DNA from 4 places in the Qiania dongpingensis genome. Region 1 is predicted to be linked to each of the others. Evidence: predicted binding sites of a transcription regulator. Region 1 holds the regulator's gene; each other region holds the start of a gene.
What was found. The regulator Rex, encoded in region 1, represses fermentation and respiration genes when NADH is low (regulators of the CRP and FNR family bind a similar motif). The targets are predictions, from matches to a motif close to ATTGTTAANTANTTAACAAT.
Positions count from the first base shown of each region.

Region 2: a site for Rex is predicted at 1,913-1,932, ahead of H9Q78_RS01505 (cobalt transporter). Genes of this name have one in related genera too.
Region 3: a site for Rex is predicted at 1,475-1,494, ahead of H9Q78_RS02320 (phosphoenolpyruvate carboxykinase (ATP)). Genes of this name have one in related genera too.
Region 4: a site for Rex is predicted at 1,714-1,733, ahead of H9Q78_RS04175 (NAD(P)-binding protein). Genes of this name have one in related genera too.

Region 1 is NZ_CP060634.1:3,032,580-3,035,734, forward strand. Features, by position in the region: gene abc-f (ribosomal protection-like ABC-F family protein) at 1-1,029, opposite strand, end outside; gene H9Q78_RS14220 (redox-sensing transcriptional repressor Rex) at 1,251-1,907, shown strand; gene H9Q78_RS14225 (NAD(P)H-hydrate dehydratase) at 2,004-3,155, shown strand, end outside.
Region 2 is NZ_CP060634.1:326,944-330,098, forward strand. Features, by position in the region: gene H9Q78_RS01490 (ATP-binding protein) at 1-141, opposite strand, end outside; gene H9Q78_RS01495 (methylenetetrahydrofolate reductase) at 177-1,097, opposite strand; gene H9Q78_RS01500 (CooT family nickel-binding protein) at 1,238-1,432, opposite strand; gene H9Q78_RS01505 (cobalt transporter) at 1,446-1,871, opposite strand; gene H9Q78_RS01510 (SEC-C metal-binding domain-containing protein) at 2,055-2,555, opposite strand; gene H9Q78_RS01515 (hypothetical protein) at 3,100-3,155, shown strand, end outside.
Region 3 is NZ_CP060634.1:477,724-480,878, forward strand. Features, by position in the region: gene H9Q78_RS02320 (phosphoenolpyruvate carboxykinase (ATP)) at 1-1,392, opposite strand, end outside; gene leuS (leucine--tRNA ligase) at 1,598-3,155, opposite strand, start outside.
Region 4 is NZ_CP060634.1:896,174-899,328, reverse strand. Features, by position in the region: gene H9Q78_RS04190 (GGDEF domain-containing protein) at 1-164, shown strand, start outside; gene H9Q78_RS04185 (alpha/beta hydrolase) at 280-1,251, shown strand; gene H9Q78_RS04180 (DUF1905 domain-containing protein) at 1,416-1,685, shown strand; ZMP/ZTP riboswitch at 1,756-1,840, shown strand; gene H9Q78_RS04175 (NAD(P)-binding protein) at 1,992-3,155, shown strand, end outside.

The DNA of each region.
Region 1 (3,155 bases):
AAACAGACAGTTGTCCCCAAAGGATTTTGACAGCTCCCGGACAGTCAGCACATCATTTCCGCTCATTATCCTGGGCTCCAGCCGGATGTGCATGGCAGAAGAAGCTTCCGTCGGTTTGTCCACCCGCTCGATCTTAGAAAGAAGCTTTTCTCTGCTTTCTGCCCGGCGGATGGATTTTTCCCGGTTGAAAGAACGGAGCTTCTGAATGACGGCTTCCTGGTGCTTGATCTCTGCCTGTTGGTTCAGATATTCTTTCATCTTTGCATCCCGGAGCATGGACCGCTTTTCTGCATAGGAAGAATAGTTCCCGGAAAACACCGATACCTGCCCCTGGTCGATCTCTATGATTTTTGTCACCACCCGGTCCAGAAAATAGCGGTCGTGGGCGACGATCAGGACACTTCCGGGATAATTGAGCAGATATGTTTCCAGCCATGCGATGGATTCCATATCCAGATGATTGGTCGGCTCATCCAAGAGGATGATATCAGGTTTTGAAAGGAGAAGACGGCCGAGAAACACACGGGTTTTCTGGCCTCCCGACAAGGCACGGACTTGTTTTGCGAAATCTTCCTCAGTAAAACCAAGGCCCTTCAGAACACCGGTGATCTCACTTTTGTAAGCATATCCATTCCGGAGCTCAAATTCGTGGCTGGTTCTGGCGTAACTGTCCATGAGCCGTGACAATTCTTCGCCCTCTGTCAGTTTCATGGAGATTTCCAATTCCCGCAGGCGTTCTTCCAGGGCGAGTACTTCTTTTTTTACTTCCAGAAGCGTATCATAGACCGTTTGATCCGAAGAACAGTCCTGATGCTGGGCCAGATATCCCAGAGTCTTGTCCTTGCCGAGAACGACGGTTCCGCTGTCGGGCGGAAGTTCTCCGGTGATGATTTTTAAAAGAGTGGATTTGCCGGCGCCGTTGATGCCGACGATGGCTGCTTTCTCTCTGTCTTCTATATGAAAGGAGCCGTTCTGGATGATAACGGCGTCCCCAAAGGACTTGCTTACCTGATGGCAGGAAAGTATCATGGCGGATTCCCCCTATTTTTTCTTCTGGGGTATATTGTAACTGTTTTTGAGGAGAGCGTCAACAAAGGGAGCGGAGAAAATAAGACGGGGGGAGGCATTTTCCAGTTTTGTAAAATAATTATCAAAGTTATTTGACAAGCAACTATAGGGATACTATAATAAAAAAGAAGTATAAGCATATAAAAAGGAAGCATAATCTTATAAGAAATTGGGTGGTAAGAGTGGAACGAAAGGAAATTTCCAATGCGGTCATTAAGCGGCTGCCCCGGTACCACAGATATTTGGGGGAACTGATGGAAAGTGGAGTTGAGCGCATCTCCTCCAATGACCTCAGCGAAAAAATGAATGTGACAGCATCCCAGATCCGGCAGGACCTGAACAATTTCGGCGGTTTTGGCCAGCAGGGATACGGTTACAATGTGGAATATCTCTACAATGAAATTGCGAAGATCCTGGGGATTGACAGACAGAATAACATGATCATCATAGGCGGCGGCAATTTTGGACAGGCGCTGACCAATTATTCAAACTTTGAACGGCGGGGATTCATGATCCAGGCCTTGTTTGATGTGAGCCCCGACCGGATCGGAAAGAGTGTTCGCGGGATCAAGACTTTGGATATGAAGAATCTGGAGGAGTTTTTATCCGGGCATCACATTGATATTGCGGTGCTCACAGTCCCCAAAAGCACAGCGCAGGAGGTGGCGGACAGGCTGATCGCATGCGGCATTAAGGCTATCTGGAATTTTGCCCACCTGGATCTTAAGGTTCCGGATGACGTGGTGGTGGAAAACGTACATTTGTCGGAGAGCCTGATGCAGCTGTCTTATCGGATCTCGGAGAAGAGAGATAAGGAAGGAAGCGGCCAGAATTCTTAAAAATGCGTCCATGTGGAAGAGAAAAAAGGAAGCGGATTCCCCTGTCATATTGACGGGGAATTTTGCTATTTCGCAGAAGCAATAAAGGAGTGGGATATGCGGTATTTGACGGACAGCAGTCAAATGAAAGCGATCGACAGCTATAATATTGAGGAATTGGGCATACCTTCTCTGGTCCTAATGGAAAGGGCGGCGTATGCAGTGTCCGCCGAGGCGGAGCAGATGAGCAGTCAGAATGGATCTGTTTTGGTGATCTGCGGCATGGGGAACAACGGGGCCGACGGTCTGGCTGCGGCCAGGATGCTCAAGCTGCATGGAAGGAAGGTGAAGGTGCTTCTGTGCGGAAAGGCATCTCATTCGACAAAAGAGCATTCCATCCAGCTTGCCATAACAGAGAAGCTGGGAATTCCGGCAGTAACAGCGGACAGCAGGCAAGAATACAGTATAGAAAATGGGTTTGAACTGATCATCGACGCTCTTTTCGGCGTAGGCTTAAGCCGTCCGCTCAATAAAACCTTTATAGAACTGACGGATGCCATAGAAAGAGCTAGGATATCCGGAGCCAAAGTGCTGGCAGTGGATATCCCCTCTGGAGTCAGCGCATCAGACGGCCAGATCCTCGGAGCAGCCGTGAAGGCGGACGCGACGGTGACATTTGGATTTGAGAAGCTTGGATTGGTGCTTTATCCGGGCGCTTTTTACTGTGGAAAAAAGAAGGTGGCGGACATTGGATTTTCCCTGCCGAACGGAATGGAAAGCCGAATGGCTTATACGTTTGGCCCGGAGGATCTGAGGCGGCTGCCGAAGCGTCCGGCTGACGGAAATAAAGGTACCTTTGGAAAGGTGCTGCTGGCGGCGGGAAGCAAGCGCATGAGCGGAGCCGCATATATGAGCGCATTGGCGTCATACCGGTCAGGAGCGGGACTCGTGCAGATCTATACGGTAAAAGAAAATGTGCAGGTACTGAAGACTATGCTTCCGGAAGCGATCGTGACTGGCTTCGACCGGGAACATCCGGATATGGAGGAGCTTGCGGACCTTTGCAGATGGGCCGATGCGCTGGTGGCCGGACCAGGGTTCTCCACAGAATCCTATGCAGAGCAGATTCTTCACTGGCTGTTAAAAAATGTAACTTTGCCCAAGGTACTGGATGCGGATGCTTTAAATCTGATCGCCCGCCACTGTGAATTGGCCGGATATCTGGACGGCAGCGCGGTCATCACTCCCCACATCGGAGAGATGTCCAGA
Region 2 (3,155 bases), 380 kb from region 1:
CTCGTTCAGGTTGGAATTGGCATCCGCATCCACGGCCAGGATCGGCCCTTTTTCCTTTTCGCACAAATATTGAATCAGCAGACCGCAAAGAGTTGTCTTGCCAACGCCGCCCTTGCCTGCTACTGCAATCGTATAGGCCATTTCAGTGCCCTCCTTCATGTCTCATGTTTATGTGATCAAACGATCGTACGCAGCCCTGACCGGTTGATGATCTCCGATACATCCTTCCATTTGTTAAGAGCATACATATGGATGCCGTCAACGCCGCATGCACGGTATTCATCCATCTGTTTGATGGTATATTCAATACCGGCCTCCTTGAAGGCAGCTTTCTTTTCATCAACCGCGGCATCGAAAGGCTCTTTATCAAACGGATTCGGGAAAATCCAGTTCTTTGAAATAATCTCGCAAAGCTTGCGGTCCATCACACAGGCGTTGCGGGAAAGTGCCATATTGATGGTAGCAGCCATATCCAGGATCGGCATGATACCTACATCTACAGGCATGGTGATGCCGGCTTTGCGGATCGCATCCAGCCAGCGCTTGAACTGTTCCATATCCCAGCAGAGCTGAGTCATGATATAGTCAGCGCCATTATCCTGTTTCTGTTTCAGAACAGCGATATCGGCTTCCAGGCTGCGGCAGGAAATATGTCCCTCCGGAGAACCTGCGACAGCAATCTCGATCTTATCGCCGAATTCCTTCCGTACAAAAGCTACCAGGTCCGTAGCATAAGCGAAATCCCCGCCTGTTCCGGTCCAACCAAAAGGAAGGTCGCCGCGGAGCGCCAGCATGTTATTAACGCCGTGGTCCAGGTAATCCTGCAGCTGTTCTTTGATGCCTTCACGGGTATTGCCGATGCAGGTAAAATGAGTCACCGGCGTTGTTCCGGCTTTCTGGATCATCCCGCAGACATCCATGTTCTTTCCAACATTTGTTCCGCCGGCGCCATAGGTCACGGAAATATAGTCCGGTTTGAATTCGCAAAGATGCTCAATGGTCCCCGGAAGGTTCTCCATGCCTTTGTCGGTCTTCGGCGGAAAAAGTTCGAAGGAAAAAGCTGTCCTCTCCTTCATGATCGCGGTTAACTGTTTCATAATACATACCTCCTAAGTATATTTCATTTTGTTTTGAACCCATTATTAATTATGTGAGTGATTATGTAACCTTCTTAAACTCAGTAAATACTGCCTCCTGATACTTTATCCGAGGCAGTATTCCATTCACTCTAAAGACTTCAGTCGGTGCAGCGGACCTTTACAATGCTGCCCGCCAGGTCAACCTCTGTCAAAGCTCCCTTTATTTTCATTTCCTTGCCGATGATGTCATACATGGTAATCAAATCTCCATCAATAAGGATCTTGCTGACGTTCTTAAGAAGGAGCGTCTCATCCTCTTCCGGCCGTTTGCCATAAACTGCTGCCAGACACATTTTCCTTCACCTCCTACTTATCTGCTTTCAGTAAGGAAAGTGCCACTTCCAAGCGTACATTGCCGCTCTGGAATTCAGAAACACCCTTTTCGATCTGGTCTGCCGCTTCTCCTTTTCCCATGGAACGAAGCCTTTTCGCCATTTCATCCAATTCCATCGCATGATGCTTGTTATGCTGAAGCATATAGCTCACAAGCGCCAGAGTCTCATCCTCTGCCTCCGCACAGCTGTCACAGGCGCCGGCACATCCGTGGCTGTGAGCATGGCCGCACTCTTCGCCGTCATGGCTGTGAGAGTGGTTTCCGCCGTGTTCATGATCATGCTCATTTTCATGGCCTTCCTCATGAACATGTTCATGGGTGTGTTCAATCAAATGGGTGTGGGGATGCGCATGATGGCTGTGGACGACATTTCCGTTTTCATCCGTAATTACGTGCATTCCACAATCTCCTTTCTATACTTGATTTTCCAAAAAAACATTGTGTTAAATTTTTAATTATTCTTAGTCATTATACCTTGTCTGGTAATATTAATCAAGGCTATTTCCTTTTTTTTGGGGTTATTTTGACAATGTTCACAAAAAAATACAAAATATGCCCATCCCGACATATGGTGTCTGTCATTATCTTCCACAGCAGTATTTGTATTTTTTTCCGCTTCCGCAGGGACAGGGATCATTTCTCCCCACTTTTTTTCCTTTTACAACGGTCGTGGAAGATTTCTGCTCCTTATAGAGCTCCTTCTGCCGCTCTTCCGTGAAAATATCATTCCACTGAGGGAGTCCGTAAAGCCAGTCTGCTTTTGCTCCGACCATGTTCTTATACAAAAGTTCCTTATCAAATTCCAGGCTGACGGGGGTATCCTCTTCCATGCTGTCTATGGGATTGCTTTTTTTCAGGCTGTCGTTGATGCCGTCCAGAAAACCAACCATGGTCATCAGATCCACTTCATATTTCTCCGCCAGTTCTTTTACCGTGCCGGTCACTGCTTCCTCCGGCGCGGAAAGAAGTTTCTCGTAAATTCCTTTTTCCAGGTTAAAATAATTCCCCCAGAAATAATTGTTCTGCTGTTCACTCATCTGGCTCTCATAAGCCATTTTTCTCCATTGTTCTAAAAGTGTCATTCCCTGTACCATCCTTCTATTGATTAAAAATAATACTTCTCTAGTGTCCATTATACCCGACACGGACAGGTTATGGCAATAGCAAATTCAGGATTCTGTCTCTCCTTTCCAGCAATGTTGCCGCAAAAAAGCAAGTGTGATATACTATACCCTTGAACACCTTTCAGACAAGCTTTCTTTGTTTGCTTTAAAAGCAGGAGGAAATCCGATTCCATCCAGGCGGCTCGCTGGCAGCCGTAACCAGGATCTTTACGGCCTCCAGTCGGTCCTTTCCAACTGACATGGATAAATCGATATTTTTCCTTGTCAGATTCCAATAAAAACCTGCATGAAATTCGGTTTTTACCTCCCTGCGGCCGGGAAGATCCTGCTAACGCCTTTGCGGCGCTCGCCTTACGATGGAATCGGATCGTTCCTCCTGCTCCTCCTCCCGCACCAAAGTATTTTCCGATTGCCTTGAAAGCTATTGGGGCGGCCCACCGCAGCCCGCAGCCATAAGGCGCGCGGGCCGTGTGGATATCCGATCCTTTTCTGGAATCATGAAGTGGTAGTCATTCGAAAAAGTGCGGCAGAAAGAATACCGGCAGAAGGATTCCGGGC
Region 3 (3,155 bases), 530 kb from region 1:
GTAGCAGTCTACATTCTTCTCTTCAACCAGCTTCTTGAACTTCTCATAGTCGTTTACCAGAGGATAGGTCCTGAAGGGATTCGCATAAGGAACTACGACCAGCTTGTTGGGATCTACGCCGGGAGCCAGTCTCTCTGCAGAAGATCTCTTTGTCGCCAGAGTTGCGCCCATTACGGAAGCCAGAGCGGAACCTTTCAGCTTTACTACCGGCGGAATGGTGGGATCTTTCATAATCCAGAAGATGGAATTCACAGGAGAATCCACCTTGTCCACACGGTTCGGAGACCACAGTTTGGACTTGATGGCACGTCCGTTGCCGTTACGGATATCTTCTGTCACCAGCTGAATCTTGCCGTCCTCATCCAGAGTTGCGGAGCAGTTCTGAACTGTCAGCAGATATTTATTGTCAGGGCAGCCGGTAGGATAATCAGCAGTCTTGTCAAAATAAGCGGGCTCCAGAGCTACAGACGCGCAGGTATCGGTATTGATGATGAACGCATCGTCATGAAGCACGGTAACACCGTATTTTCCGTCATGCTTTGCATGAGTCAGAGTGGATTTTCCGGAACCTGACAGGCCGAATACAGAAGCTACATACTTGCTGCCGTCCGCCAGTGTATATTCCTTCTGTCCGCCGTGGCAGGAAGCGTATCCATTGCGGTTCGCGATAGCCCATGCCATGGTCAGAGTACCCTTCTTGTGCTCGCCGAAGTATCTCATACCCAGGATGCACGCACAGTTGGTATCTGTATTGAAGTAGCAAAGAGTTTTCTTTGCGGGATCGCTCAAGCAGTCAAAGTTTACGCCGGGATGGTCCACGGGGCTCCACTGGGGATCGGAGAAGATATAGATATCAGCTTCTTTTCCGTCTCCTACTGCTTTGGAGTTCTTATACATCTTTACGTACTCATCTGACATGTACTGGAAGTTTAACATCCAGGAATACATGATGTTCTCTTCTCCTTCGGGAAGCAGAAGATGTGCTTTTACCATGAATTCAGGATCGAGTCCTACATATACCTCTGCATGGTACATTTTTTTCCACCGGGAATCGTAGACAGCGTCCATCGCCACCTTATCAAGTGCTTCACAGTCTACTCCAGGCTCGCCTGCGATCCGGCGTGCCGCTGCGTAACGCCCTGTGATTGCGCCATCGTTGAATAAAAGAACTTTGGCGTCACTGTCAAGGCCGATTTCTTCTGCTCTATATACCGGCATGTCTGTCACAATGGTTCCAGGTGAATTCTTAGCCAGCTTGTAAGCCTCTTTCAGGGTATTTACCTTTACTACGTTGTTGCCGTAAAATGCGGCTTCAACGATAGCACGGGTTTTGGAAAAACCAACTTTACCCTTGCCAATTTCAGAAATAGGATAATATGCTTTTGTTGCCATTCCTTGTTCCTCCTTTATAAAATTAAGTAAAATCGAAATCTGCTTTATTATCTCATTTTATCTGACAAAAGTCAATGAATTTTCTGTTGATTATTTATCAATTTATTCTTTCCTGTTTATAAAGAATTTTTATAGTACCGTCTAATCGTTGTCGCTCACATCGCTACGGCGCTTCCCCATACGGTACAGGTTACAGAATTTTCCATCACTTAGCCACGATATTGATGATCCTTCCGGGTACATAAATCTCTTTAATGATACTTCCTGTCAGCTTATTTCCCAGGGCTTTCCGTCCCGCTTCCAAAGCCGCTTCCTTTTCCATATCCACCGGCAGGGTGATGACGCATCTTGTCTTGCCGTTCAGCTGCACGGCAATTTCTTTTTCATCATCTGCCATTTTACTTTCATCGTATTCCGGCCAGGTATTGCTGCTGTCAAAGACACTGGTCTCATGTCCCAGCTGGCTCCAAAGCTCTTCACAGATATGGGGGGCGAAGGGGGCTAAAAGCGTGACTGCCGTTTCCAGGGTCTCTTTATCCATGCCGCCGTTCTTTTTGGCCATCTCGATCATCTTATTGTTATATTCCATGAAACCGCTTATGACCGTATTGAGACTGAAGCTTTCCAAACGGCTGGTAATGTCATATATCATTTTATGGCGGAGCTTTTCTGTCTCCTTCGTAGACGCCATGCCAGAATCTTTGCTGTCCATGACCATGTTCCAGAAACGGTTGAGGAAACGGTTCACACCGTCGATTCCTCTCTCATCCCATTCCGAATCCAATTCCGGGGGCCCCACAAACAGCTCATACATTCTCAGGGAATCACATCCGTAGTCGCGCACCAGGTCATCCGGCGATACCACATTGCCCTTGGACTTGCTCATCTTGATGCCGTTCTTTCCGGTGATCATGCCCTGGTTGAAAAGCTTTTTAAAGGGCTCGTCAAAGTCCACTGCGCCGATATCATGGAGAAACTTCGTATAAAATCTGGAGTACAGAAGGTGGAGCACCGCGTGCTCTACGCCGCCGATATACATATCGACCGGAAGATATTTATCTGCTTTCTCTCTGGAGACAAGCTCCTCGCTGTTCTTATTGTCCACGTAGCGGAGGAAATACCAGGAGGACCCTGCCCACTGGGGCATCGTATTGGTCTCTCTCTTGGCGGGCCGTCCACAGACAGGACAGGTGGTGTTCACCCATTCGTCGATCGCCGCCAGAGGAGATTCTCCCGTACCGGTAGGCTGATAGGATTCCACCTCGGGCAGGAGCAGAGGAAGCTCCTCTTCCGGCACAGGAACGCACCCGCAGTGGTCACAGTGAATGATGGGGATCGGCTCTCCCCAGTAGCGCTGCCTGGAGAATACCCAGTCACGCAGTTTATACTGAGTGGTCTTCTTACCCAGTCCCCTTTCTTCCATGATGTCCGGAACCTTCGCTTTGGCTTCTTCTGAGCTCATTCCATTGAACTCTCCGGAATTGATCATGACGCCGGGGTTCACATATGCCTCTTTAAGGTCAGGATTTTCGTTTCCGTCCGGTGAGATCACCTGAATGATCGGTATATCAAATTTCTTTGCGAACTCAAAATCTCTGTCATCATGGGCGGGCACACACATGATAGCGCCGGTCCCGTAGTCTGCCAGTACATAGTCAGACAGCCAAATGGGGACCTTTGCCCCATTGATCGGGTTCACCGCATAGCTTCCTGTAAACACACCAGTCTTTTCTTTATCCTGGAGACGGTCCACATTGGATTTC
Region 4 (3,155 bases), 950 kb from region 1:
GGCTTCAATTATTGAGATGCAAAACAGATGCAGACAAAATAACTCTGCCATGCAGCCTGTCTGCCGGATACTCTTTCGTTGACCCAAAAGAGAATAATGCTGTGGAACAGGCATTTATTCGAGCAGATAGGATGATGTATAGTGATAAACACAGCAGGAAATAGGATTGCTGGTCCAGAATAATATGGTTTAAACATTTAAAGAGTTTGGAATATTCTAATCCTATAATCGTTTTGCTGCGTTTGGCAGGACAGGAAAACCGGGAGGATTAGGAATAAAATGAGAAGAAGAATTTCACTGGAACCAGAGGCGGTGGCGGTAAGCAATGCGAATTCCGTACCGCCCCTTATTTTTCAGCTTCCCCCCTGCGAGGGGCGGGAGGTACTGGAAAAAGCACAGGATGCGCCGGTATGTATGTATCCGGCTTGTATACAGAAAACAATGGTGAATACCGGAGAATGGGGGAAAGTACGGGTCTTTGTGGTCAGGCCGGAACGAGTCTCCTGCCCGGCAAATGTGATATTTTACATTCATGGAGCGGGATGGGTATTCGGAAGCTTCCATACTCATGAGAAGCTGGTCAGGGAACTTGCCGCAAGGACGGGTTCTGTCCTGGTGTTCCCGGAGTATTCCCGGGCGCCGGAAGCGCGTTATCCGGTAGCTATCGAACAGTGTTATCACATACTTTGTATGCTGCCTGCATTGCTCAGACAAATGGGAATAGAGATGAACCCGGCCGCGCTGACAGTGGCGGGGGACAGCGCTGGAGGAAATATGGCTATTGCCATGACACTGATGGCAAAATACCGGGGAGGGCCCTGCATCCATAAACAGCTTTTGTATTATCCGGTGACAAATGCCTGCTTTGATACTTGCACCTATCGGCAATTCGCGGTAGACTACTATCTTTACAGAGCCGGGATGATGTGGTTCTGGAATCAATATACAGTGTCAGAATGTGACAGGAATCAGATTACTGCTTCTCCGCTGCGGGCGGGAAGAGAACAGCTGGAAGGCCTGCCCGCCGCTATGATAATCAATGGGGAGGCAGACGTTCTGAGAGACGAAGGAGAGGCTTACGCGAGAAAGCTTAGGGAAGCGGGGGCAGAAGTGACTGCTGTGCGGTTTCAGGCAATCATCCATGATTTTGTGATGCTGAACGAGCTGGATCAGACGAGAGCCTGCCGCGCCGCTATGGATGTCTCTGTGGAATGGCTGAACAGAGAAAGCTGCCCTGTGCCTTGCTGCTGATCGACTATTTTTGGTAAGCTTTTTTACTCTTGTGATGGCATGTATGACAAACGGTATTTATACGAATCCTAAGTATATACCCAAGTGTATGTATAAAGGGTTCGCCGGCGGACAATGAACAATAGGAGCAGAAAGATGGTGACAGGAACATGGAAGATAAAAAGATGGAAGGGAAGAAATATGAGTTTGACGCTGTCATAAAAAAGGTTCCGGATATGGACGGAGCATATGTGGAATTTCCTTTCGATGTCAGAAAAGAGTTTGGAAAAGGCAGGGTAAAGGTACATGCAGAATTCGACGGAGAGCCGTATGACGGAAGCCTTGTCAGGATGGGAACGCCTGGCCATATTCTGGGAATACGAAAGGATATCCGGTCAAAAATCGGCAGACAGCCGGGGGATATCGTACATGTCGTACTTACAGAACGCCGTTGATTTCTTCGTATTTTTATTGAAAGGAATTCTTGACAATACAATAACAATATGATATGGTAGGGAAAAGACAAGAGATTTTCATCGCTGGCGGAATCAGTGGAAGAACCACGGGGTGATGAAAGTTTAGGAATTAGCCGACCGTCTGGGCAACATTTGTTGATGAAACGAATGTTGCCTTTTTTTATACTCTGCATTTCAGGGGAGAAGCTTTTCTAGAGGCAGAGTTACATAAAATGTTTTCTTTCGTGGGGGAAACCAAGGGGAAACAAGCGGTAAGTAAACAAGCAAGAGAAGGAGGAGGTATTGATGAGCAGATTAAGTATCATCACTCAAAACAAGGCTCAGACCACAGTAGAGGAGCTCTACAAGGATCTGGAGCGGCGTATCAGCGCGAGTCCGCCAGGACTGTGTCCCGTTGATCTGGCGTCATCTTTCCTTAAGATGTGCCATGCCCAGTCATGTGGGAAATGCGTTCCCTGCCGTGTGGGCCTGGGACAGCTGCAGAAGTTGATGGAAGACGTGCTGAACGGGGAAGCGACTCTGGAGACGATTGACCTGATTGAAAAAACAGCAAAGAATATTTTCTATTCCGCAGACTGCGCCATTGGGTATGAGGCTGCGAAAATGGTATTAAAGGGAATCAAGGGATTCCGGGATGATTTTGAAGAGCATATTCTGAGAGGCCGCTGCAAGTTTGAGCTGAACCAGCCTGTGCCTTGTGTATCACAATGTCCCGCGGGAGTGGACATTCCCGGTTATATTGCCCTGGTGGCAGAGGGCCGCTACGGCGACGCGATCCGCCTGATCCGAAAAGACAATCCGATGCCTTCCGTATGCGGGCTTATCTGCGAGCATCCCTGTGAAGTGCGCTGCCGCAGGACGATGATCGATGATCCTGTGAATATCCGCGGACTGAAGAGATTTGCCGTAGATCATGCGGGCGACGTGCCGCTTCCCGTACCCGCGGTGCCTACGGGGAAAAAAGTGGCTGTTATCGGCGGAGGCCCCGGCGGTATCAGCGCGGCTTATTATCTGACCTTAATGGGCCATGATGTGACGATTCTGGAACAGAGGAAGAAGTTGGGCGGCATGCTCCGCTACGGGATTCCCAATTACCGGCTGCCCAGAGAGGTTCTTGACAGAGAGATTGAGCATTTGCTCAGCATCGGAGTTAAAGTAGAGACCGGGGTGTCTGTGGGCGAGAACCCCAGCATAACGGATCTGAAAAACGAATATGACGCGATTTATATCGCGATCGGCGCTCACATTGACAGAAAGATCGGCATTGAAGGCGAAGATGCCAACGGCGTGGTTTCTGCCGTGGAACTGCTCCGCGGGATTGGCGACGGCGAAATGCCTGATTTCAGCGGCAAGGATATCGTAGTCATCGGCGGCGGAAACGTAGCCATGGACGTGGCGCGGTCAGCAATCCGTCTGGGTGCGAAGCGTCTGCGTATTGCATATAGGCGC